Regions from separate parts of the Streptomyces sp. NPDC091289 genome, predicted to be linked through region 3. Evidence: riboswitches for the same ligand, from Rfam matches in the RefSeq annotation. Region 3 holds a riboswitch; each other region holds the start of a gene.
The links. Region 3 has a riboswitch for thiamine pyrophosphate ahead of thiC (phosphomethylpyrimidine synthase ThiC). Riboswitches for the same ligand answer to the same signal wherever they lie in the genome.
Positions count from the first base shown of each region.

Region 1: it holds a riboswitch for thiamine pyrophosphate, as region 3 does, so the genes downstream of both, thiO (glycine oxidase ThiO) here and thiC (phosphomethylpyrimidine synthase ThiC) in region 3, are expected to answer to the same signal.
Region 2: it holds a riboswitch for thiamine pyrophosphate, as region 3 does, so the genes downstream of both, ACIQPT_RS16485 (thiamine ABC transporter substrate binding subunit) here and thiC (phosphomethylpyrimidine synthase ThiC) in region 3, are expected to answer to the same signal.

Region 1 covers NZ_JBIVUT010000012.1:256,119-263,221, reverse strand. The annotation lists gene thiS (sulfur carrier protein ThiS) at 1-252, opposite strand, end outside; gene thiO (glycine oxidase ThiO) at 249-1,448, opposite strand; TPP riboswitch at 1,446-1,558, opposite strand; gene ACIQPT_RS18500 (hypothetical protein) at 1,610-1,951, shown strand; gene ACIQPT_RS18495 (NAD(P)/FAD-dependent oxidoreductase) at 2,070-3,245, shown strand; gene ACIQPT_RS18490 (Rv2175c family DNA-binding protein) at 3,339-3,704, shown strand; gene thiE (thiamine phosphate synthase) at 3,793-4,443, shown strand; gene metF (methylenetetrahydrofolate reductase [NAD(P)H]) at 4,570-5,487, shown strand; gene ACIQPT_RS18475 (hypothetical protein) at 5,537-6,454, shown strand; gene ACIQPT_RS18470 (phytoene desaturase family protein) at 6,517-7,103, opposite strand, start outside.
Region 2 covers NZ_JBIVUT010000011.1:102,682-109,784, forward strand. The annotation lists gene ACIQPT_RS16475 (ABC transporter ATP-binding protein) at 1-404, opposite strand, end outside; gene ACIQPT_RS16480 (ABC transporter permease) at 428-2,044, opposite strand; gene ACIQPT_RS16485 (thiamine ABC transporter substrate binding subunit) at 2,128-3,225, opposite strand; TPP riboswitch at 3,307-3,423, opposite strand; gene rlmN (23S rRNA (adenine(2503)-C(2))-methyltransferase RlmN) at 3,508-4,614, opposite strand; gene ACIQPT_RS16495 (class I SAM-dependent methyltransferase) at 4,786-5,607, opposite strand; gene ACIQPT_RS16500 (GntR family transcriptional regulator) at 5,664-6,380, shown strand; gene ACIQPT_RS16505 (protein kilB) at 6,932-7,103, shown strand, end outside.
Region 3 covers NZ_JBIVUT010000009.1:207,675-214,777, forward strand. The annotation lists gene ACIQPT_RS14315 (metallophosphoesterase) at 1-392, shown strand, start outside; gene ACIQPT_RS14320 (hypothetical protein) at 596-1,429, shown strand; gene ACIQPT_RS14325 (DUF805 domain-containing protein) at 1,544-1,900, opposite strand; gene ACIQPT_RS14330 (winged helix-turn-helix transcriptional regulator) at 2,164-2,610, opposite strand; gene ACIQPT_RS14335 (YybH family protein) at 2,602-3,096, shown strand; gene thiC (phosphomethylpyrimidine synthase ThiC) at 3,075-4,880, opposite strand; TPP riboswitch at 4,873-5,006, opposite strand; gene ACIQPT_RS14345 (YibE/F family protein) at 5,077-6,426, shown strand; gene ACIQPT_RS14350 (SsgA family sporulation/cell division regulator) at 6,454-6,891, opposite strand; gene ACIQPT_RS14355 (IclR family transcriptional regulator) at 6,993-7,103, opposite strand, start outside.

The DNA.
Region 1 (7,103 bases), on a different contig from region 3:
GACGCGGTCGCCCTCGCCGAGCTTCGTCGTGGCCCACCGGCCGCGCGGGACGACGCTCTCGTTGACGGCGGCGGCGACCCCGGAGCGGGCCGGGGTCAGGGTGGCGACGAGGGCGTCCAGGGCGGTCCCGGCGGGAACGGCACGGGCTTCCCCGTTCACCGAGACGGAAACGGTGGCGGTCGCGGCGGCTTCCGACACGGCGGCGGGCTCCGGCGCGGAGACGGGCTCCGGCACGGTGGGCTGCTGGGTCATACGGGCTGCTCCTGGAGTACGGGGGCGGCGGGGACGGCCGGTCCGAACCGGCCGGGGGCGAAGGGGCGGGCCGCCTCGGGCAGCTCGCCGGTGGTCAGGGCGTCGGCCATCGCGTCCCCGGTCACGGGGGTCAGCAGGACGCCGTTGCGGTGGTGGCCGGTGGCGAACAGCAGACCGGGCAGCGCGGTCGGGCCGAGCAGCGGGGCGTTGTCGGGCGACGCGGGACGCAGACCGGCCAGGGTCTCGGTGAGCGGCAGCTCGGTGATGCCGGGCACCAGCTCATGGGCGTCGCGCAGCAGCTCGTACACCCCGCCGGCGGTGACCGTGGTGTCCCAGCCCAGCTCCTCGCTGGTGGCGCCGACGACCAGCTCGCCGTTCTCGCGCGGCACGAGATAGAGGTGGCCGCCCCGGACCACGGCGCGCACGGTGCGGCTGAGGAAGGGGGCGTACGCCGGGGGCACGGTGAGCCTCAGGACCTGGCCCTTGACCGGGCGGACCGGCGGTACGAGCTCCGGCGGGAGCCCCGCGAGCCGGCCGCTGAGACTGCCCGCGGCGAGCACGACCTGATCGGCCGCGCACTCCGTGCCGTCGCCGAGCAGCGCCCCGGTGGCCCGGCCCCCGGCGACGGTGAGCCGCTCGGCGGTCGTCCGGCGGAACGCGACCCCGGCCCGCTCGCACGCGGTCAGCAGCGCCGCGGCGAGGCGGCGCGGATCCACCTGGTGGTCGCCGTCGACCCGGAGGCCGCCCCGGACGCCGGGGGCCAGCATCGGCTCCAGGCGGCGGCACTCACGGCCGCTCAGCCAGGTCGACTCCAGGCCCGAACGCTCCTGGAGGGCGTGCAGTTCGCGCAGATGCGCCCGGTCGTCGGAGTCCAGTGCGACGGCGAGCGTGCCGCAGGTACGGAAGCCGGTGTCCCGGCCGCTCGCCTCCTCCAGCTCCTCGACGAACGCCGGATAGCGGGCGGCGGAGGCGAGGTTGAGGCCGAGCAGCATCTGCTCGCCGTAGTGCAGTTCGGTGACGGCGGCCAGCATGCCCGCCGCGACCTGTGCGGCGCCGCCGCCCGGTGCGGGGTCCGCCACGGTGACGCCCAGCCCTCGCTGGGCGGCCCGCCACGCGGTGACCAGGCCGATGATTCCGCCCCCGATGACCAGGACGTCGGATCCGTCGGATCCGGAGTTTCTCCCCGAGACGCGCATGGGTGTCCAGCCCCTCCCTTCGCCGGCATGACCCGGAGCAGGTTCGTACGGTCGGAGGCCGTCCAGCCTCCCTCTCAGCCCGGTGCGTCCGGGCTCCCGCGAGTGTTCTACGTTGGCCAGCCTAGACCCACTCGCCCGCGGTCAGTAAGGGAGCGCCTGCCATGGCCCGTTCGCTCGACGGACTCGTCCTCTCGCCCGTCGCCGACCAGGCCCCCGGCCAGGTCGGCACCCGCACCCGCTTCACGTACCACGAGCGGGACGGCGTGATCTGGGCCGAGTACGCGGGCGGCGACGTGGTCCGCGGCCATCTCGTCGGCACCCGGGACGGGGACGCGCTGGACTTCCGCTACGTACAGCTCAAGCGGGACGGAACGACCTCGTCCGGGCACTGTCTCTCGACGGTCGTCGACCTCGCGGACGGCCGGGTGCGGCTGGAGGAGCGGTGGGCCTGGGAGTCCCAGGAGGGCAGCGGGACGAGCGTGGTGGAGGAAGTGCCCTCCTGACGGCCGTCGTTCCGGCGGCCGTATTCCTGACGTGCCGTCAGGTGATTAAGGTGGACAGGTGAGCGAAGAGCAGACGGAGAAGAGTCCGGCCCGGCATGTCGTGGTCGTCGGAGCGGGCATGGCGGGCGTGCAGAGCGCCGTGGCCCTGCGCGAGGCGGGCTTCACCGGGCCCGTCACCCTGATCGGCGCCGAACCCCACCAGCCCTACGACCGGCCGCCGCTGTCCAAGGCCGTGCTGCTGGGCAAGGCCGAGGACTCCGCCTTCGACGTCGACTTCGAGGCGCTGGACATCACCCTGCGCCTCGGTCTGGACGTCACCGCCCTGCGCGCCGCCGACCATGTGCTGGACACCGCCGACGGACCCGTCCGCTACGACGCCCTGGTCCTCGCGACCGGCGCGGAGCCCCTGACCCTGCCCGGCACCGAAGGCGTGTCCGGCGTCCATCTGCTGCGCACCCTCGACGACGCCGCCCGGCTGCGGCCCGTCCTGGACCGGCAGCACGACGTGGTCGTCGTCGGGGCGGGCTGGATCGGCGCGGAGTTCGCCACCGCCGCCCGGGCCGCGGGCTGCGCGGTCACCGTCGTCGAGGCCGCCGCCCGCCCGCTCGCCGGCGCCCTGCCCGCCGAGGTCGCCGCCCCGATGGCCGACTGGTACGCCGACAGCGGCGCCGAACTCCTCACCGGGGCCCGCGTCGACCGCGTCGAGGAGGGGGCCGTCGTCCTCGCGGACGGCCGCACCCTGCCCGCCGGAGCCGTGGTCGTCGGCATCGGCGCCCGCCCCGCCACCGGCTGGCTGGCCGGCTCCGGGGTCGAGCTCGGCCCGGACGGCTCGGTCACCGCCGACAGCGCGCTGCGCACCTCGCTGCCCGATGTGTACGCGGTCGGGGACTGCGCCTCCTTCCCCTCCGCCCGCTACGGAACCCGCCTGCTGGTCCACCACTGGGACAACGCCCTCCAGGGCCCGCGCACCGCGGCCGCCGCGATCATGGCCGCCGAGGACGGTGGACCGCTCCCCGTCCACGACCCCGTCCCGTACTTCTGGTCCGAGCAGTTCGGCCGCTTCGTGCAGTACGCCGGCCACCACGCGGACGCCGACACCCTGCTGTGGCGCGGCGACGGGGCGGATCCGACCTGGTCGGTGTGCTGGCTGCGCGACGGCGCCCTGGTCGCCGTGCTCGCCGTGGGCCGCCCGCGCGACCTCGCCCAGGGCCGCAGGCTCATCGAGTCGGGGGCCGTCCTCGACCCGGAGAAGGTGGCCGATCCCGCCGTACCGCTGAAGTCCGCCGCCCTGTGAGCCGCGCGGTGAGAGGCCCGGGACCCGCCGGGCCGACCCCCGTACGGTCGGCCCGGGTACCGGCTGTCAGTCCTGGATGGCACGCTTGTCCTTGTGACCGAGATTGACGCAAAGACCGATGCTCTCGTCCCCGCCTGGCTCCACCTTCCCGACATCGCGGAAATGCTCGATGTCCAGGTGACGCGCGTACGGCAGCTGGTCAAGGAAGGCCAGCTCATCGCCGTACGCCGTGGTGAGAACCGGACGCTCCAGGTGCCCGCCGCCTTCATCGACGGCGACAAGGTGGTCAAGGGCCTCTCCGGCACCCTGACCCTCCTGAGGGACGACGGCTATTCCGACGAAGAGATGCTGGAGTGGCTCTTCACTCCCGACCCGACCCTGCCCGGCACCCCCGCACAGGCGCTGAGCGAGAATCGCGGTACGGAGGTGAAGCGCCGCGCCCAGGCGCTCGCCGTCTGACCGACACGACAGAAAGCGGAGCACGGGCCGCCCGGTGCGGCCCGTGCACCGTCACGACCACGGGGGAGTTCCACCTATGTCCACGTCTGTGCCCACGCCTCGCGAGCAGCTGTCCGACGCCCGGCTCTATCTGTGCACGGACGCCCGCAAGCGGCAGGGTGACCTCCCCGCCTTCCTGGACGCCGTGCTCGCCGCCGGCGTCGACATCGTCCAGCTCCGGGACAAGGGCATGGAGGCCGCCGAGGAGCTGGAGCACCTCGCGGTCTTCGCCGACGCCTGCCGCCGGCACGGCAAGCTCCTCGCGGTGAACGACCGCGCGGATGTCGCCCACGCCATCGGCGCCGACGTCCTGCACCTCGGGCAGGGCGACCTGCCGGTCCCCGCCGCCCGCGCGATCATCGGTGCCGACCGGCTGATCGGCCGCTCCACGCACGCCGAGGCCGAGGTCGACGCCGCCGTCGCCCAGGACGGTGTGGACTATTTCTGCACCGGCCCCTGCTGGCCCACCCCCACCAAGCCCGGCCGCCACGCCCCCGGCCTCGGCCTCGTGCGTCACGCCGCCTCCCTCGGCCAGGCGCGCCCCTGGTTCGCGATCGGCGGGATCGACGCGGGCAATCTGGACCAGGTGCTGGACGCCGGGGCCCGCCGTGTCGTCGTCGTCCGGGCGATCACCGAGGCCGACGATCCCGCCGCCGCCACCGCCGACCTGGCCCGCCGTGTCCGGGCGCACACGCTCTGAACTTCAGGCGTACTGATGGCGGACATCTCGGGCTTCTGTCCGAGGGATGGACAACAGTCCGGCAAAACGAGACAAACTTTCCCGCTCTGGTTGGGGGAGCGTCCACCCCCTGGTTAACCTCCCCTTATGGCCCTTGGCACACCCTCCACCAGGACGGATCACGCGCGCACCGTGCGTGACCTGCTAGCGACCGGCAAGACGTCGTACTCCTTCGAGTTCTGGGCGCCCAAGACGGAAAAAGGTGAGCGCAACCTCTGGAACGCGCTGCGCCGCGTCGAGGCGGTCCGCCCGAGTTTCGTCTCCGTGACGTACGGCGCCGGCGGATCCACCCGCGCCGGGACGGTCCGGGCCACCCAGCAGATCGCCGCCGACTCCACCCTCACCCCGGTCGCCCACCTCACCGCGGTGAACCACTCCGTCGCCGAGCTGCGCAACATGGTCGGGCAGTACGCCGACGCGGGCATCAGGAACATCCTCGCGGTCCGCGGCGACCCGCCGGGCGACCCGATGGGCGCGTGGGTGGAGCACCCGCAGGGAGTGAAGTACGCCGCCGACCTCGTCCGGCTCATCAAGGAATCGGGCGACTTCTGCGTCGGCGTCGCGGCATTTCCCGAAATGCACCCCCGGTCGACCGACTGGGAGACGGACATCGGCCATTTCGTGGACAAGTGCCGGGCCGGCGCGGATTATGCGATCACGCAGATGTTCTTCCGCCCGGAGGACTATCTCCGGATGCGTGACCGTGTGGTCGCTGCGGGTTGCGAAACGCCGGTGATCCCCGAGGTCATGCCCCTTACCAGCGTGAAGCAATTGGAAAAGTTCTCCCAGCTCAGCAACGCGACCGTGCCCGCGTCGTTGAAAGAGCGCATCCTCGCGGCCAAGGACGATCCAGCCGCTGTACGCTCCATTGGCATCGAGTTCGCAACGGAGTTCTGCGCGAAGCTGCTGTCCGAGGGTGTGCCCGGACTGCACTTCATCACGCTCAACAACTCGACGGCTACGCTCGAAATCTACGAAAAACTCGGACTGCACAAGCAGTCGTGACCGGTCGTACCCGCCGCCGACGCGGCTACGGCCGAAGGAGGGGGCGGGCGTGGGCTGGACGGTCCTCTACATCGCATTCGGTCTGGTGGCTCTGTGGCTGCTCGGCGAGGTGCTGCTGCAGTACAAGGCACGACTGCGCTGGCGGCTCCTCGCCTTCGCCGGTTTCCTCGGCGTGGTGGTCGGGGTGCTGCTGGCCTCCGTTCCGGTCATCGTCGTCGGCACCATCGCCTTCGCCACCGGCCAGACCTTCGTGACGCTGTCCTTCCGGCGCGGCTTCTCCACCGGCTGGGCCATAGGCGGCAGCCCGGGGGAGAGCCGCCGGCGCAAGGGCGGCGGCGAGGGCGCCGCCGTGAAGGAACCCACGCTGGAGGTCTCCGACCTGGAGGTCGCCGCCCCCGGGTACGACCAGCCCCCGGCCGCCCCGCCCGCGCCGTCCGTCTACGAACCGCAGCCGCTGCCCGACGACACCGGCCAGTACGGCGTGTACGGGGACACCGGCTACGACGCGAACGGCAACGCCCGCCAGGACCAGGGCCAGGGTCACGAGACCGACCCCTCGGCCCAGCCGCAGTACGCCGCGTACGACCCGTACACCGGCTACGGGCAGCAGCCGGCCCAGGACCCCTACGCCGGAACGTACGACTACGGCACCGGCCAGCAGAGCTACGCCGCCTACTCCGACCCGTACATCGGCACCACCAACGGAGCCCCCTCCTACGGCGGTTACGACGCCTACGGCAACGGCGACGGCTACGACAGCCAGGGCGGGCAGCAGAGCTACGCCGACCCCTACGCCCAGAGCTACGGCGCGGAGACGTACGGCACCGACACCCCGCCCGGCGGCGTCTGGGTCCCGCAGCAGCGCGACGCCGAGCAGTACCCCCCGATGCCGCCGGAGCAGCCCGCGGGGCCCGCTTCGTACGGCAACGGCTACGACACCGGCCAGAACGAGCAGTACCGCTACTGAGACCGCGCCGCCGCCGGGGGACGGGCCCCGGCGGCAGCGGCGCCCGTGCTCCTCGCCCTCGCTCAGCGGGAGCCGCGGAAGTCGTCGCCCTCCACGACGAGCCCGGCCACCAGCGTGCCCGACATCCCGGCGTGCGCGAGCCCGCCGCCCGGGTGCGCCCAGCCGCCCGCGAGATACAGCCCCGGCAGCCGGGTGCGGTTGCCCGGGTGCAGATACGCGCCGTCCGCCCCGGCCAGCGCGGGCGGCGGCACCGCACCGCCCTCGGCCCCCGTCTCCGCCTCGGTCTCCGCCGGTGTGCGGACCTCGGTGTGCAGGATCCGCTCCCGCAGCCCGGGAACGGCCGCCGCCGCCCGCTCCACCAGGACATCGGCGAACCGCTGCCGCACCCCCGCGTCCCGCCAGTCGACCGGCCCCTGCGGAGCGACCGTCGCGGTGAGCGTCACCGCCTCGTGCTCCGCGTCCGGGCGGGTCGCCGGATCGTCGGGGCGCAGCACCGTCACCGTGGGGTGCCCGGCGACCCGGCCCCCGAACACCGCCTCCTGCTCCGCGGCCCCGTCCGCGCTGTGCACCACGGTCCGGTGCACCGCGTCCGCCTCCCGGGCCCCGCGCAGCGACAGCAGCACCGTGAACCGCCCGGCCGCACCCGCGC
Region 2 (7,103 bases), on a different contig from region 3:
CCGCCGGAGAGGGCGGCGACCGCGCGGCGTTCCGCGCCGGGCAGGCCGACCAGCTCCAGCAGTTCACGGACCCGGGCGTTCGCCTCGGCCCGTCCGACGCCGTGCATCCGGAGGCCGAAGGCGACATTGGCGCCGACATCGCGGTGCGGGAAGAGCTGATGGTCCTGGAACATCAGGCCGAGGCCGCGCCGGTGGACGGGGACGCCCGCCTGGTCCCGGCCGGCCAGCAGGACCCGGCCGCCGTCCATGGGCTGGAGTCCGGCGACGGCCCGCAGCAGGGTGGACTTCCCGCTGCCGCTGGGTCCGAGGACGCAGACGATCCGGTGGTCGGCGACCTCCAGGTCGACCGCGTCCAGCGCGGCCCGCTTACCGAACCGTACGGTGGCGGCCTCCAGGCTCAGCATGTGCGGAACTCCCCTGCCATCGTTCAGAACTCCCCGGATCGGTCGGTGCGGATACGTTCGAGGAGCAGCAGCGACACCGCGCACACCAGCATCAGGATCGTGCTGAGGGCCATCGCCTGCCCGTAGTTGAGCTCCCCCGACCGGCCCAGCAGCCGGGCCACGGCCACCGGCAGGGTCGGGTTGTCGGGCCGCGCGATGAAGACCGTCGCGCCGAACTCCCCAAGGGAGACGGCGAAGGCGAAGCCCGCCGCGACCAGCACCGCCCGCCGCACCAGCGGCAGATCGACCTCGCGCCAGGCCCGCAGCGGCGAGGCCCCCAGCACGGCGGCGGCCTCCCGCAGCCGGTCGTCGACCGCGCGCAGCACGGGCAGCATGGTCCGTACGACGAAGGGGACGCCGACCAGCGCCTGGGCCAGCGGGACCAGGATCCAGGAGGTCCGCAGATCGAGCGGCGGCTTGTCCAGGGTGATGAGGAAACCGAAGCCGACGGTGACGGCGGACACCCCGAGCGGCAGCATCAGCAGCGCGTCGAAGCCCCGGACCAACCGCCCGGCCCGCCGGGTCAGGGCCGCCGCCGCGAGCCCGCCGACGACGAGGGCGATGAGCGTCGCGACGAGCGCGTACCGCAGGGAGTTGCCGACGGCCTCCAGCGGCGGGACCAGGAAGGTGGAGGAGGCGCCGGACCCGGCCGACTGGAGGGCCCGGTAGTAGCCGAAGCCGTAACCGCCGGGCCCGTCGAACGACCGTTCCACCAGCACGCCGAGCGGCAGCAGGATCAGCAGCAGCGCGGTGAGCAGGACACCGCCGAGCAGCGCCCACTGTCCGGGTCCGCGCGGCCGGCGGGAGGTCTGGGCCGGGTCGACGAGCTTCAGCGCCCGCTCCCGGCGGCGTACGGTCGCGGCGTGCACGGCGAGGATCCCGCCTACCGCGGCGAATTGCACCAGGGTCAGCACGGCGGCCGTCGGCAGGTCGAGGAGTTGCGCGGTCTGCCGGTAGATCTCCACCTCCAGGGTGGAGTACGCCGGTCCACCGAGGATCTGCACGACGCCGAAGGAGGTGAAGGTGAAGAGGAAGACCATCAGCGCGGCGGCGGCGACGGCCGGGGCGAGCGCGGGCAGCGTCACCCGGCGGAAGGCGGCGAACCGTCCGGCGCCGAGCACCCGGGCGGCCTCCTCCTGCCGGGGGTCCAGCTGGGACCAGAGCCCGCCCACCGTGCGGACGACCACGGCGTAGTTGAAGAAGACGTGGGCCAGGAGGATCGCCCACACGGTGGTGTCGAGGCGGACGCCCCACAGTTCGTCGAGGAGCCCGCCGCGTCCGAGCAGCGCCAGGAACGCGGTGCCGACGACGACGGTCGGCAGCACGAACGGCACGGTGACGACCGCCCGCAGCACCTGTTTGCCGGGGAAGTCGAACCGCGCGAAGACATACGCCCCGGGCAGCGCGATCAGCAGGGTGAGCGCGGTCGAGGCGAGGGCCTGCCAGGTGGTGAACCACAGGACGTCGAGGATGTCCGGGCGGGACAGCACCTCGCCGATCCGCCCGAACTGCCAGTCGCCGCCCGCGTTGAGGCCGCGGCCGACGATCGCGGTCACGGGGTAGGCGAAGAACACCGCGAAGAACGCGACGGGCACGGCCATCAGGCCGAGCCGCACCGCGGTTCCGCGCCGCCCGGACCCGCCACCGGCGGGCCGGACGGCCTCGGCGGTCTTCGCCCCGGGCTCTACTTCAGGACCAGCGACTGCCACGACTTGATCCACTGCTCACGGTTGGCGGCGATCTTCTCGGGCGTGACGGTGGGAGGCGTGTCGACCTTCTCGCCGTGCTTCGTGAACAGCTCCGGCAGCTTCGCGTCCTTCACGACCGGGTTCACGAACATGTTCAGCGGCATGTCCTCCTGGAACGTCTTGCTGATCAGGAAGTCCAGCAGAGCCTTGCCGCCCGCCTCGTTCTTCGCGCCGGTCAGCAGTCCGGCGTACTCGGTCTGCCGGAAGCAGGTGCCGGTGGCGACCCCGGTGGGGGCCTCCTTCGGCTGGGGGTCGGCGTAGAGCACCTCGACGGGCGGACTGGAGGCGTAGGAGACGACGAGCGGCCGGTCCGCGTTGGCCTTCTTGCCGCCCGCGGAGCCGGAGAACTCCTCGTTGTACGCCTGCTCCCAGCCGTCGACGACCTTGACGCCGTTGGCCTTGAGCTTCTTCCAGTACGTCTCGTAGCCGTCCTCGCCCTGGGTGGCGATGGTGCCGAGGAGGAAGCCGAGACCGGGCGAGGAGCTGGCCGCGTTCTCCGTGACGAGGAGGTTCTTGTACGCGGGCTTGAGCAGGTCCTCGAAGGTCTTCGGCGGCGCGAGCTTCTTGTCGGCGAAGTACTTCTTGTCGTAGTTGACGCAGATGTCGCCGGTGTCGACGGGGGTGACCCGGTGCTTCTCGTCCGTCTGCGTGTCCGCCGCGACCGTGTCCAGGCCCTTGGCCTCGTACGCGGTGAACAGACCGTTGTCGAGGGCGCGGGAGAGCAGGGTGTTGTCGACGCCGAAGAAGACGTCGCCGCGCGGGGAGCCCTTGGTCAGGATCTCCTGGTTGAGCGCGGCCCCGGCGTCGCCGCTCTTGAGGACCTCGACGGTGTAGCCGCTCTCCTTCGTGAACGCCTTCAGCACCTTGTCCGAGACGTTGAAGGAGTCGTGGCTGACCAGGGTGACGGTCTTGGAACCGCTGCCCTTGGACGCCCCGGAGCCCGACGGGCCGTCGTCGCTGCCGCAGCCCGCGAGCACGGTGACGCCGAGAGCGGCGGCGAGCGCGGTCGCCGCGTACTTCGTGGTGGTGTTCATGTGATTCCTCCTGGAGGTGACCAGGAAGAGACGCGGCCCCGCCCGCTGTCCGGCGGGCCGGAAGCGGGCAGGGCGCAACAGCTTGAGTAAGGTCCGAACTTCCTACCCGGAATGACCCGGGCGAGGTTCAGAGGGTCTGCGGCCAACCTGTCCTTGGTGCCGCACTCTCAGCGCTGTGGCGCTCCCCTGTCGGAATATGAAGTTGATTTCGGCCCAGGCTACACCGACGGTTTTCGGCCGCCCGCCCGGGAGCGGCCAGCGCTCGGACCGGCCCGGGAAAGGCTAGCGCTCGGAGGCCGCCAGCTGACCGCAGGCCCCGTCGATCTCCTGGCCACGGGTGTCCCGGACGGTGACGGGCACGCCGTGGGCCGCGATGGCCTCGACGAACGCCTTCTCGTCCTCGGGCCGCGAGGCGGTCCACTTGGAGCCGGGCGTGGGGTTCAGCGGGATCAGGTTGACGTGCACCCGCTTGCCCTTGAGCAGCCGGCCGAGGAGGTCGCCGCGCCAGGCCTGGTCGTTGATGTCCCGGATCAGGGCGTACTCGATGGAGATCCGGCGGCCGGACTTCTCCGCGTACTCCCAGGCGGCGTCCAGCACCTCGCGGACGTTCCACCGGGTGTTGACGGGGACCAGGGTGTCGCGCAGCTCGTCGTCCGGGGCGTGCAGCGAGACGGCGAGACGGCACTTGAAGCCCTCGTCGGAGAAGCGCAGCATCGCCGGGACGAGACCCACGGTGGAGACGGTGATCCCGCGCTGCGAGAGGCCGAGGCCGTCCGGCTCCGGGTCGGTGAGCCGGCGGATCGCGCCGACGACGCGGTTGTAGTTGGCGAGCGGCTCGCCCATGCCCATGAAGACGATGTTGGACAGCCGCGCGGGACCGCCGGGCACCTCGCCGTCGCGCAGGGCGCGCATGCCGTCGACGATCTGGTGCACGATCTCCGCGGTCGACAGGTTGCGGTCGAGGCCGGCCTGTCCGGTGGCGCAGAAGGGGCAGTTCATGCCGCAGCCGGCCTGCGAGGAGATGCACATCGTGACGCGGTCCGGGTAGCGCATCAGGACGGACTCGACGAGCGTCCCGTCGTGCAGCTTCCACAGGGTCTTGCGCGTGGTGTCGTCGTCGCAGCTGATGTGCCGGATCACGGACATCAGATCGGGGAACAGCGCCTCGGCGAGCTTCTCCCGCGACGACGCCGGGATGTTGGTCCACTCGGCCGGGTCGTGCGCGTACCGCGCGAAGTAGTGCTGCGAGAGCTGCTGGGCGCGGAACGGCTTCTCACCGGTCGCGGCAACCGCTTCCTTGCGCTCGGCGGGCGTGAGGTCGGCGAGGTGCCGCGGCGGCTTCTTGGCTCCGCGGGGCGCGACGAAAGTGAGTTCTCCGGGCTTAGGCATGGTTCATCCAGTGTGGCAGACACGCCGAGGTGCCCCGGGTCGTCACCCAGTTCAGCGACGACCCGGGCCGGACGGTGCCGGTCGTTGATGGTGGTTGTGGGTCGTCGTCGGCGGCCCTCCGACGGCCCACAGACGGCCCGGCCCCGTGACCCCGTCCGCAGGTCAGGGCAGTCAGTCGGCACTGCCACCGGGAACCGTGCCGACGGCCAGGAGGTGCGAGCTGGCGGCGAGGAGTTCCGGGTACGGCTCTGCCATGCGTGCCGCGTCCATGGCTGAGGCGATCAGCTCATCCGTGGGACCTTCGCCCGGCTGCTGCTCCGCCGCCTTCACCAGCGACCAGGCGGGGCCCTCGATGCCGAAGACCTGCACATCCTCCAGTCCGGAGGCGACCAGCTCCGCCACCAGCTCTTCGGCCCGGTGGAAGTACGACAGGGTGAACCCGCGCGCTCCGTCGTAGACCGCCGTCTCCAGAATCTTGGAGACGGAGTTGTGAATCCGTTCGGTGTGCAGGTGGGCGTACGTGACGTGCTCGAAGAGCGACGCATAGCGATTGATCGCGGCTGCGACGACCAGCCCGCCGGGCCTAGCCACGCGGGCGGCTTCCGCGAGCGCCCGTTGCCGGTCCGCCGGGTCGGGCAGATGGTAGAGCGGCCCGAGGAGCTGAACGACATCAAAGGTGTCGTCCGGCTCGGGCAGATCGCGCGCGTCACCGACAACCGCCGCGCACACCGCCGACGCGGCCTCAACGTGACGCGGCACCGGGTCCACCAGGGCGACGTCGTAGCCGTCCTTCACCAGCCATTCAGCGTGAATCCCGGTCCCCCCGCCCACGTCGAGCACACGCGCCGGCGCGGGGGGCAGAAAGCGTCGGAGGAGTTCCTGAGTTCTGACCAGTTCCATCCGACCGTCTGCCGAGCTGCGCAGGCGGCTGTCCTCGTTGACCGTCTCGCCATAGAACCGCATCACGGAGGGTGCCAATTCGAGATTCGACATGGTCGCAGTATCGTGTGTACCGGTGGACCAGTCCAGCGCAGGAAATAGGGGAAGCCATGGCAGTCCTGAAGTACGAAGAGATCGCAGAGTTCCTGCGCGCCCGCATCGCCGCTGGTGAGATCGCTCCCGGGGCCACAATTCCATCCGGCCGCGAGTTGGCCGAGCAGTGGGATGTGTCACGAGCCACCGCCATCAAGGCCGTCGATGTGCTGCGAAACGATGGCGTGGTCGTAGCCAAGCAGGGAACCGGGTTCGTCGTCACGGAGACGCCCGTCGCACGCCCCGCCGGGGCTCGCCGTGCGGGGTCGGCGCGCATCCTGGGCGGGATGCCGTTCCTGCGCGTCGGTGAGCCTGATTGGGCGGAACCCCCCGCCCGCGTCGCCGCCGCTCTAGGACTCACCTCCGGGACGACGGCGCTTCGGCGTGTTCGGGTCCTCCAGCTCCCGGACGGCACGCCGAACAGTTGCGTTGAGGCGTGGTTCCCCCCGGAGGTCGCGGAGGTGTCACCTCGCCTTGCCGACACTCACCCGATCGCCGAAGGCACGACGCGCTACATCCGGCGCCAGACCGGGCGGGCCCCGTCCGAAGGCGTGGACGTCACCACGGTGCGCGGCGCATCGGAGACGGAGGCGGAACGCTTGGGGGTGCCGCAGGGCGCACCCGTAGCAGTGCTGCTGCACACGGCGTACGACGAGCAAGGGAAGCCGCTGGTCTGCGAGGAGGGCGTCACGCCGTCGTCGCTCTTCGAGCAGGTGGACACCTACGCCATGTAGGCACGGAGCAGCAGAGACAGCTGGACCGGTCCACCGGTTCAGCTTTTTTTGTCGCCCGAAAACACCTCTCCACCTGCACTTTCCCTCACGGCGGGGAAGTGGCACGCAGACTTGCCGCTTGACTGGACCGGTCCACCGGTCCAGTCTCTTGTTGTGGCCACCGCCCGATCCGGAACTTCCGGAAGGGGGCGGTAGCCCACGCAGAAGGGGCCTTCTTTGGGCTGCTTCGACCTGCACGACCGGGCGTCACGTCTTCGGGCGAGACGCCAAGGGGCCCGGGACAAATCGGGCCGAGGTGCACCGGCGCCTTGTCATTAACCGGATGGCTTAGACCGCAAGGTCACGTCTCCATACGCCTACAACGCGGGGCACGCAGCGCTACCTGGTACGGGCGCTGCACTCGCGAAGGAGACATCGCACCACCCCACCCTCCGCAGCTCACGCTGCGGCCGGTTGCCTCCCCCGCCCGTCCAGACCGCTTCACGCGGTGCTGTACGGGCGGGGCTGAGGGGAGCCGGACACCCGGATTCATTCAACGAGAGGGGCTCACCATGTGGATCAGTGTCATCGCGGTACTGGGAACCCTGCTGGGTTCGGTCACCACCTACATGCTCCAGCAGCGCACCGCCCGCCGGGACCGTGCCGAGGTTCGTGGGTATGAGGAGCGGCGGGACCGGATCGCCGCCGTCACCGCGCTCACGGTGGCGCTGGCCGATCACCGCC
Region 3 (7,103 bases):
TGCTGATGCACTCCGACACGACGGCCTATCTCGACTACGGGTCCACCATCGAGGACGTCAACGACAGGATCACAGCCATTCTCACGCGTAACGACGCGGACGAGTGCTGGGACCTGTTCCGCAAGCTCACCAAGCGGTTCGCCTTCCGGGACGAGGGCGGCGCCGACGCGGTGCGCGAGCTGATGGCCACGTACGGCGGACAGCGCGTCGTCCATGGTCACAGCCCCATTCCGTACCTCCTGGGCGAGGTCGGCACGGAGGACGGCGAGGACAGCACGGGGCCCGTGATCAACGGCCCGCACGTGTACGCGGACGGCCTCGCCATCGCCATGGACGGCGGAGTGACCATGGCCGGAAAGCTGCTGGTGGTACAACTCCCGCTGCATGACTGACCGTCGGCGGGGAAGGCGCTTCAGGTTCCGCCCGCACCGACCTCGCCGATCATCGGGCCCGTCACCGGGCCCAATTCTGGAAACACCCTGTCACCCCGTGCCGTGAGCGCTCTACCATCGGCGTATCAGTGGCAGGCTCTCCTCCGTTTCCGTCCGATCGCCCGGTCCACGCGGGCAGCCGGGCACCGACGGAGCATCGGGGGATGCAGATGACAAGCGCTCCGCACCTGCTGGCCGAGGACGGACCCGAGTACGAGCGGATCCTGGGCGACGCACTGCGCCACGCTCATGAACGCCCGGACCTGGAGGGCGTCGGGGACCGGCTCAACACCGAACAGCTGCGCACGATGGCGCTCAGCGCCACGGCGCTGATCACCGCGGCCGCGGCCACCGAGTACGAGCACTACGTCAAGGCCCGGGCCGAACTGCGCCGGACGTCGGCGACCGCCGAAGGTCCCGACGGGATCCCGGCCGTGGACGGGCCGCAGAGCACAGCGGCCGGTTCAGGAGCCGGCATAGGAGCGGTCATCACGGTCCTGACCCCGCTGCTCGCCGGCACCGCGGCCGTCATCTTCCTGCTCGTCGGCTACCTGCTGAAGGCGGTCAGCCCCTCGGTGGCCTTCGGCAACTCGATGGTCGCGGCCGGGTGGTTCTTCGCCGCGGTCGCCGCCGCCGCGATCCTGGTCGCGGCCGTCGGGCTGCTCGTCACCGCGCTCCGCAACGGCACGACGTCCCTGGCCGCCGAGGACGAGGAGCAGGAGCTTCCGGAGGAGGTCGCGCGGGCCAGGGAGGCCTGGCGCCACGCCCTGCTGGAGCGCGGCATCCTCCCGTTCCTCCGGGACGCCCTGGCCGACCCGACCGCGGGACCCGCCGCGCGGACCCCGCACCGTTCGCCCAACCGCATCCCGAGGATGGGCTACAGCAGGCCGGACTTCTCCGGCCCGGACGAAGGCCCGGCGGCAGGCCCCCGGCCGACCTTCACCAGCCCCGATTTCACCAGCCCGGACTTCGGCGGCCCGGACCACCAGCCGGACTGACACCGGCACGGCCTCCGCTTCCGTTTTCAGCCACGGCCCCGGACACACCGCGGGCCGGGGCGGCAAGTGCCGCGCCCGGCCCGGGGGATGCTCCGGAATGACCGGAGCGGTGGATCAGATGCCCTGCGGAGCCAGCTTCGGGTTGACGCCGTACTGGTTCGTCTCCGGCTTGCCCTCCGAGGCGAGGAAGACGATCAGGATGATGAAGCCGACCAGCGGGACGAGCGCGATCAGCAGCCACCAGCCCGAGCGACCGGTGTCGTGCAGGCGGCGCACGCCGACCGCGAGCGCCGGAATGAGGATCGCGACGGCGTAGATGTAGGACAGGAAGTCCGTGCCGATCAGGCCACCGATGATCGAAAGCACCAGGCTGATGACGAAGCTGATGAGCGCGAACATCCAGTACTCCTTGCGGCGCGCACGTCCGCTGAAGCCTGCGTAGTTCTTGAGTACTGCCAGGTACCAGTCCATGGTGATTCCCTCCCCGGGCCCTTGTTCAAGGGCCGCCAATTTTCGGCCAAGCTAGCCGGAAAGTAAGCCACAGATAAGGAAAGGGTCAAGCGCAGGTGAGCTGGGGGCCAAACGTACATACAGCTGCCACACGACTGTGTCCATACTGTCGCTTAACAAGTCAGCAAACCATGTCAAACAACCGTTAATCGGCTGTAGTTACCCTGTAAGCCATGGAACGCCCCGAGGCTCCTGGCCGCCGCTCAGGCCTCGGTGCCGCGCGATCACGCCTGCGGACGGTCGGAGGCCGCGGCGGGCCCGGTGGCCAGGAGAGCCTCGCCCGTCGCGTACAGCTCGATCAGCAGCGGCCGGAGCGCCCGGCCGGCTCCGGTCAGGGTGTAGCGGGTACGGACGGGAAATCCGCGCCGGCGCTCCACCGACAGCAGGCCACGCTCGCGCAGTTCCCGGAGGCGCTGGCTGAGAACCTTCGCCGACAGATCCGGCAGCCGCTCCCTCAGCTCGGAGAACCCGAGCGGACCGCCCATGAGTTCACGCAGCACGAGGGTGGTCCAGCGGCCCGACACCGCGGCGAGGGCCACCTCGACCGGGCAGTCCGGCTCGGGACGGGACGTGCGGCCACGGGCGGTCGGCGCCAGTTCCCGGTCGCCGGCCGCGTGGGTATCCGTTGGGTGACTCTCGTGGACGGACGGTTCACTGACGGCATGACGCATTCCACCAGTGTGCAACTGACCACCGTCGCCACCGAACACCCGTACGTCCTGGAGCGGGCGTTCAACACCTTCGACCCCGAGAGCGTCGACCGGCTGTACGAGGCCGACGCGCTGTTCGTGCCCCGGCCCGGCCACCCCACGGCCGGCCCCGGCCGGCTGCCGGCCCACCGGGACTTCCTCGCGCTGCGCGTGCCGATCCGGGTGACTCCGCGCCACACCTACGTCTCCGGCGACCTGGCACTCCTGATCGTCGACTGGGTGGTGGAGGGCAGGGCGGCACACGGCGGCCAGGTCCGGATCGCGGGAACGGCGACGGACGTCGCCCGCCGGGGACCCGACGGATTCTGGCGCTACGTCATCGACAACCCGTTCGGCACGGCGGACGAGCCGGACCCGGCGGACACGCCCCCGGAGCAGCCCCGACAGGGATCCGGCCGCCGCGGACGGGCGGCGGCCGGGGCGGGTCAGTCGGCGATGGGCAGGTAGACCCGGTTGCCGGCGGCCGCGAACTCCTTCGACTTCTCGGCCATGCCCTCCTCGATCTCCTCCTGCGAGCCGCCGTGCTGACGCCGGATGTCCTGGGAGATCTTCATCGAGCAGAACTTCGGCCCGCACATCGAGCAGAAGTGCGCCGTCTTCGCCGGTTCGGCGGGCAGCGTCTCGTCGTGGAACTCCCGTGCCGTGTCCGGGTCGAGAGCCAGATTGAACTGGTCCTCCCACCGGAACTCGAACCGCGCGTCGGACAGCGCGTCGTCCCACTCCTGCGCGCCCGGGTGCCCCTTGGCCAGGTCGGCCGCGTGGGCGGCGATCTTGTAGGTGATCACGCCCGTCTTCACGTCGTCCCGGTTGGGCAGCCCCAGGTGCTCCTTGGGCGTGACGTAGCAGAGCATCGCCGTTCCCCACCAGGCGATCATCGCGGCGCCGATACCGGAGGTGATGTGGTCGTAGGCGGGTGCGACGTCCGTGGTCAGCGGGCCGAGCGTGTAGAACGGCGCCTCCTCGCAGATCTCCTGCTGGAGGTCGATGTTCTCCTTGATCTTGTGCATCGGGACATGCCCCGGGCCCTCGATCATGGTCTGGACGCCGAGCCGCTTGGCGATCGTGTTCAGCTCGCCCAGCGTGCGCAGCTCGGCGAACTGCGCCTCGTCGTTGGCGTCCGCGATCGAGCCGGGGCGCAGCCCGTCGCCGAGCGAGTAGGTGACGTCGTACGTCGCGAGGATCTCGCAGAGCTCCTCGAAGTGCTCGTAGAGGAACGACTCCTTGTGGTGCGCGAGACACCAGGCCGCCATGATCGAGCCGCCGCGCGAGACGATCCCGGTCTTGCGGCGGGCCGTCAGCGGGACGTACGGCAGGCGCACGCCGGCGTGCACCGTCATGTAGTCGACGCCCTGCTCGGCCTGCTCGATGACGGTGTCCTTGTAGATCTCCCAGGTCAGCTCCTCGGCCCGGCCGTCGACCTTCTCCAGGGCCTGGTAGAGCGGGACGGTGCCGATCGGCACGGGGGAGTTGCGCAGCACCCATTCACGGGTGGTGTGGATGTTGCGGCCGGTGGACAGGTCCATGACCGTGTCGGCGCCCCACTTCGTCGCCCAGGTCATCTTGTCCACCTCCTCCTCGATGGAGGAGGTGACGGCCGAGTTGCCGATGTTGGCGTTGACCTTCACCAGGAACCGCTTGCCGATGATCATCGGCTCGATCTCGGGGTGGTTGACGTTGGCGGGCAGCACGGCCCGGCCCGCCGCGATCTCCTCGCGGACGACCTCGGCCGCCACGTTCTCCCGGATCGCCACGTACTCCATCTCCGGGGTGATCTCCCCCCGCCGGGCGTACGCGAGCTGGGTGACGGGACGCCCGTCGCGGCTGCGGCGCGGCTGGCGCGGGCGGCCGGGGAACACGGCGTCGAGGTTGCGCAGTCCGCCGCGCGGCGAGGTGTGCTTGAGCCCGTCGTCCTCGGGGCGGACCGGGCGGCCCGCGTACTCGGCGGTGTCGCCGCGGGCGATGATCCAGTTCTCCCGCAGGGGCGCGAGGCCGCGGCGGACATCGGTGTCGATTCCGGGATCGGTGTACGGCCCCGACGTGTCGTACAGCGTCACGTCCTTGCCGTTGGTGAGGTGCACCTGTCGGACCGGCACCCGGAGGTCCGGGCGCGAGCCCTGGACGTACCCCTTGTGCCAGCCGATGGACTTCCCGGCCTCGTCGTTCGGCGTCCCGTCGGTGCCGGGCCCGTCGTTCTGTTTCGAGGCAGGCGTGCGTGCGTCCGCTGTGGTCATGAGACCTACTCCCTACGCCGGCATTACCCGGTAACAGGTTCGGCGGTCGGCGCAGCGTGTCCCGTACGGATGTACGGCGATCAGCGCCCTCTCAGCCCGGTGCTCCGAGCTCCCGCGTGTGCAAAGGTGCCTCCACGCTAGCGTCCTTTCCGGCGAGCTGACCAGAGGGCCCTCCTGTTCTTGCGATGATCGCCCCGTGACCTCCCCCCAAAACGACCCCGCACCCCAGCCGCCGGCCGCGGGCCACAGCCACGGCCACACGCACAGCCACGGGCCGGCCGCCCCGGTCTCCCGGCATCTGCGCAAGGTCATCGCCGCCGTGCTGATCCCGTTCGCGACGGCGGTCGTCGTCGGCCTGATCGCGTTCTGGCCGGGCGGCGTGCCCGACCATGAGCGCACCGGCGTCGGATTCGACCGGCAGACCCACGACGGCAAGGTCGTCCAGGTCGACAAGGTCGACTGCGCGGACGTCAACGCCGCGCAGGTGCCCCCGACCGGCGACACCTCCACGCCCTCGGGCCGGGAGGCGGTCAACGAGCAGGAGGGGGAGTGCGCGAAGGCCACCATCGAGGTGACCAGTGGCAACGACAAGGGCCGTAAGTTCGTCGAGGTGGTCCAGCCGGACGCGCCCCGGCAGCTGAAGGAGGGTCAGGGCGTGGTCGTGGCGTACGCCCCCGACGCGCCGCGCGATCTCCAGTACTCCGTGACCGACGTGGACCGGAAGATTCCGATGGCGCTGCTGGCCGCGATCTTCGCGCTGGCGGTGGTCGCGGTGGGCAGGCTCCGCGGGGTGATGGCGCTGGTGGCGCTGGTCGTGTCGTTCGCCGTGCTGACGCTGTTCATCCTGCCGGCGATCCTGCAGGGCTCGAACCCGCTGGTCGTGGCGGTGATCGGAGCCAGCGCGATCATGCTGGCGGCCCTCTATCTCTGCCACGGGGTGACGGCCCGTACGTCGGTCGCGGTCGTCGGCACACTGATCTCGCTGCTGCTGATCGGGCTGCTGGGCTCGCTGTTCATCGGCTGGGCGAGCCTCAGCGGCAACACCGACGACAACACCGGCCTCATCCACGGTCTCTACCCGGACATCGATATGAGCGGTCTGCTGCTGGCCGGCGTCATCATCGGTTCGCTCGGGGTGCTCGACGATGTGACGGTCACCCAGACCTCGGCCGTCTGGGAACTGCACCAGGCGGACCCGCAGATGGGTTGGAAGGGGCTGTACCGGGCAGGTATCCGGATCGGAAGGGACCATATCGCCTCGGTGGTCAACACCCTGGTGCTGGCGTACGCGGGCGCGGCGCTGCCGCTGCTGCTGCTCTTCTCCATCGCCCAGAGCAGTGTGGGGACGGTGGCCAACAGCGAGCTGGTCGCCGAGGAGATCGTCCGCACGCTGGTCGGGTCGATCGGCCTGGTCGCCTCGGTGCCGGTGACCACGGTGCTCGCCGCGCTGGTCGTCTCCGCGGACCGTCCGGGGCGCGGCGGCGCACAGGCGGCCACGGCCGCGCCCGCGCGGTCCGGCCGGGGCCGTCGTCGCAGGAAGGGATGACGGGCCGCCGGGGCCGGGTCCACCCGGTCAGCCGGCGTTCTGCTCCTCGGCGAGGATGCGGCCGAGCGCATCCTCCAGGTTCCCGTCGAAGTCACCCAGCGTGTGCTCCTGACCGAGCGGCACGAGCTTGTCCGTCCGGTCGAGAAACGCCACGAGCGGTGCCGTGCCCGCTCGGAACAGCGCACGGTCCTCGCCGACCTGGAGCCGGATGTGCACATCGCTGAGGCCCTCGGGTTCGGTCGGGCCGATGTGCACATCGCCGTCGCCGCTCGGGCTGTTGAGCCCGTCCAGCAGCAGTTCGCGGCCGAACGCCCAGGTCACAGGGGCATCGCCGGGCAGGTGGAACGTCATCCGGATGGCGTACGGATCGCCGACCTCGTACCGGAGCTCCACCGGAATACGGAACGAGAGCTCCTCGGAGACGAGGAAGCTCATCATGACCTCTGCTTGAACCGACTCGCGCATCGTTCAACCCCGCAGTAGATGAAACTGGCCAGGAATGATCCCCCATGGCCCTATTGACGCCATCGTGGTGCACGCGATAGCAGATCACAAGGAGTGATTTTTCAGATACTGATAGAGAACACGAACGAACGCAAGAGGCTGGCGACTTCGCCACGTAGCTGTTCGACTGCGGGCAGCAACCGTTCTTCCCGGTCCAGGGGTACGGAAATGGC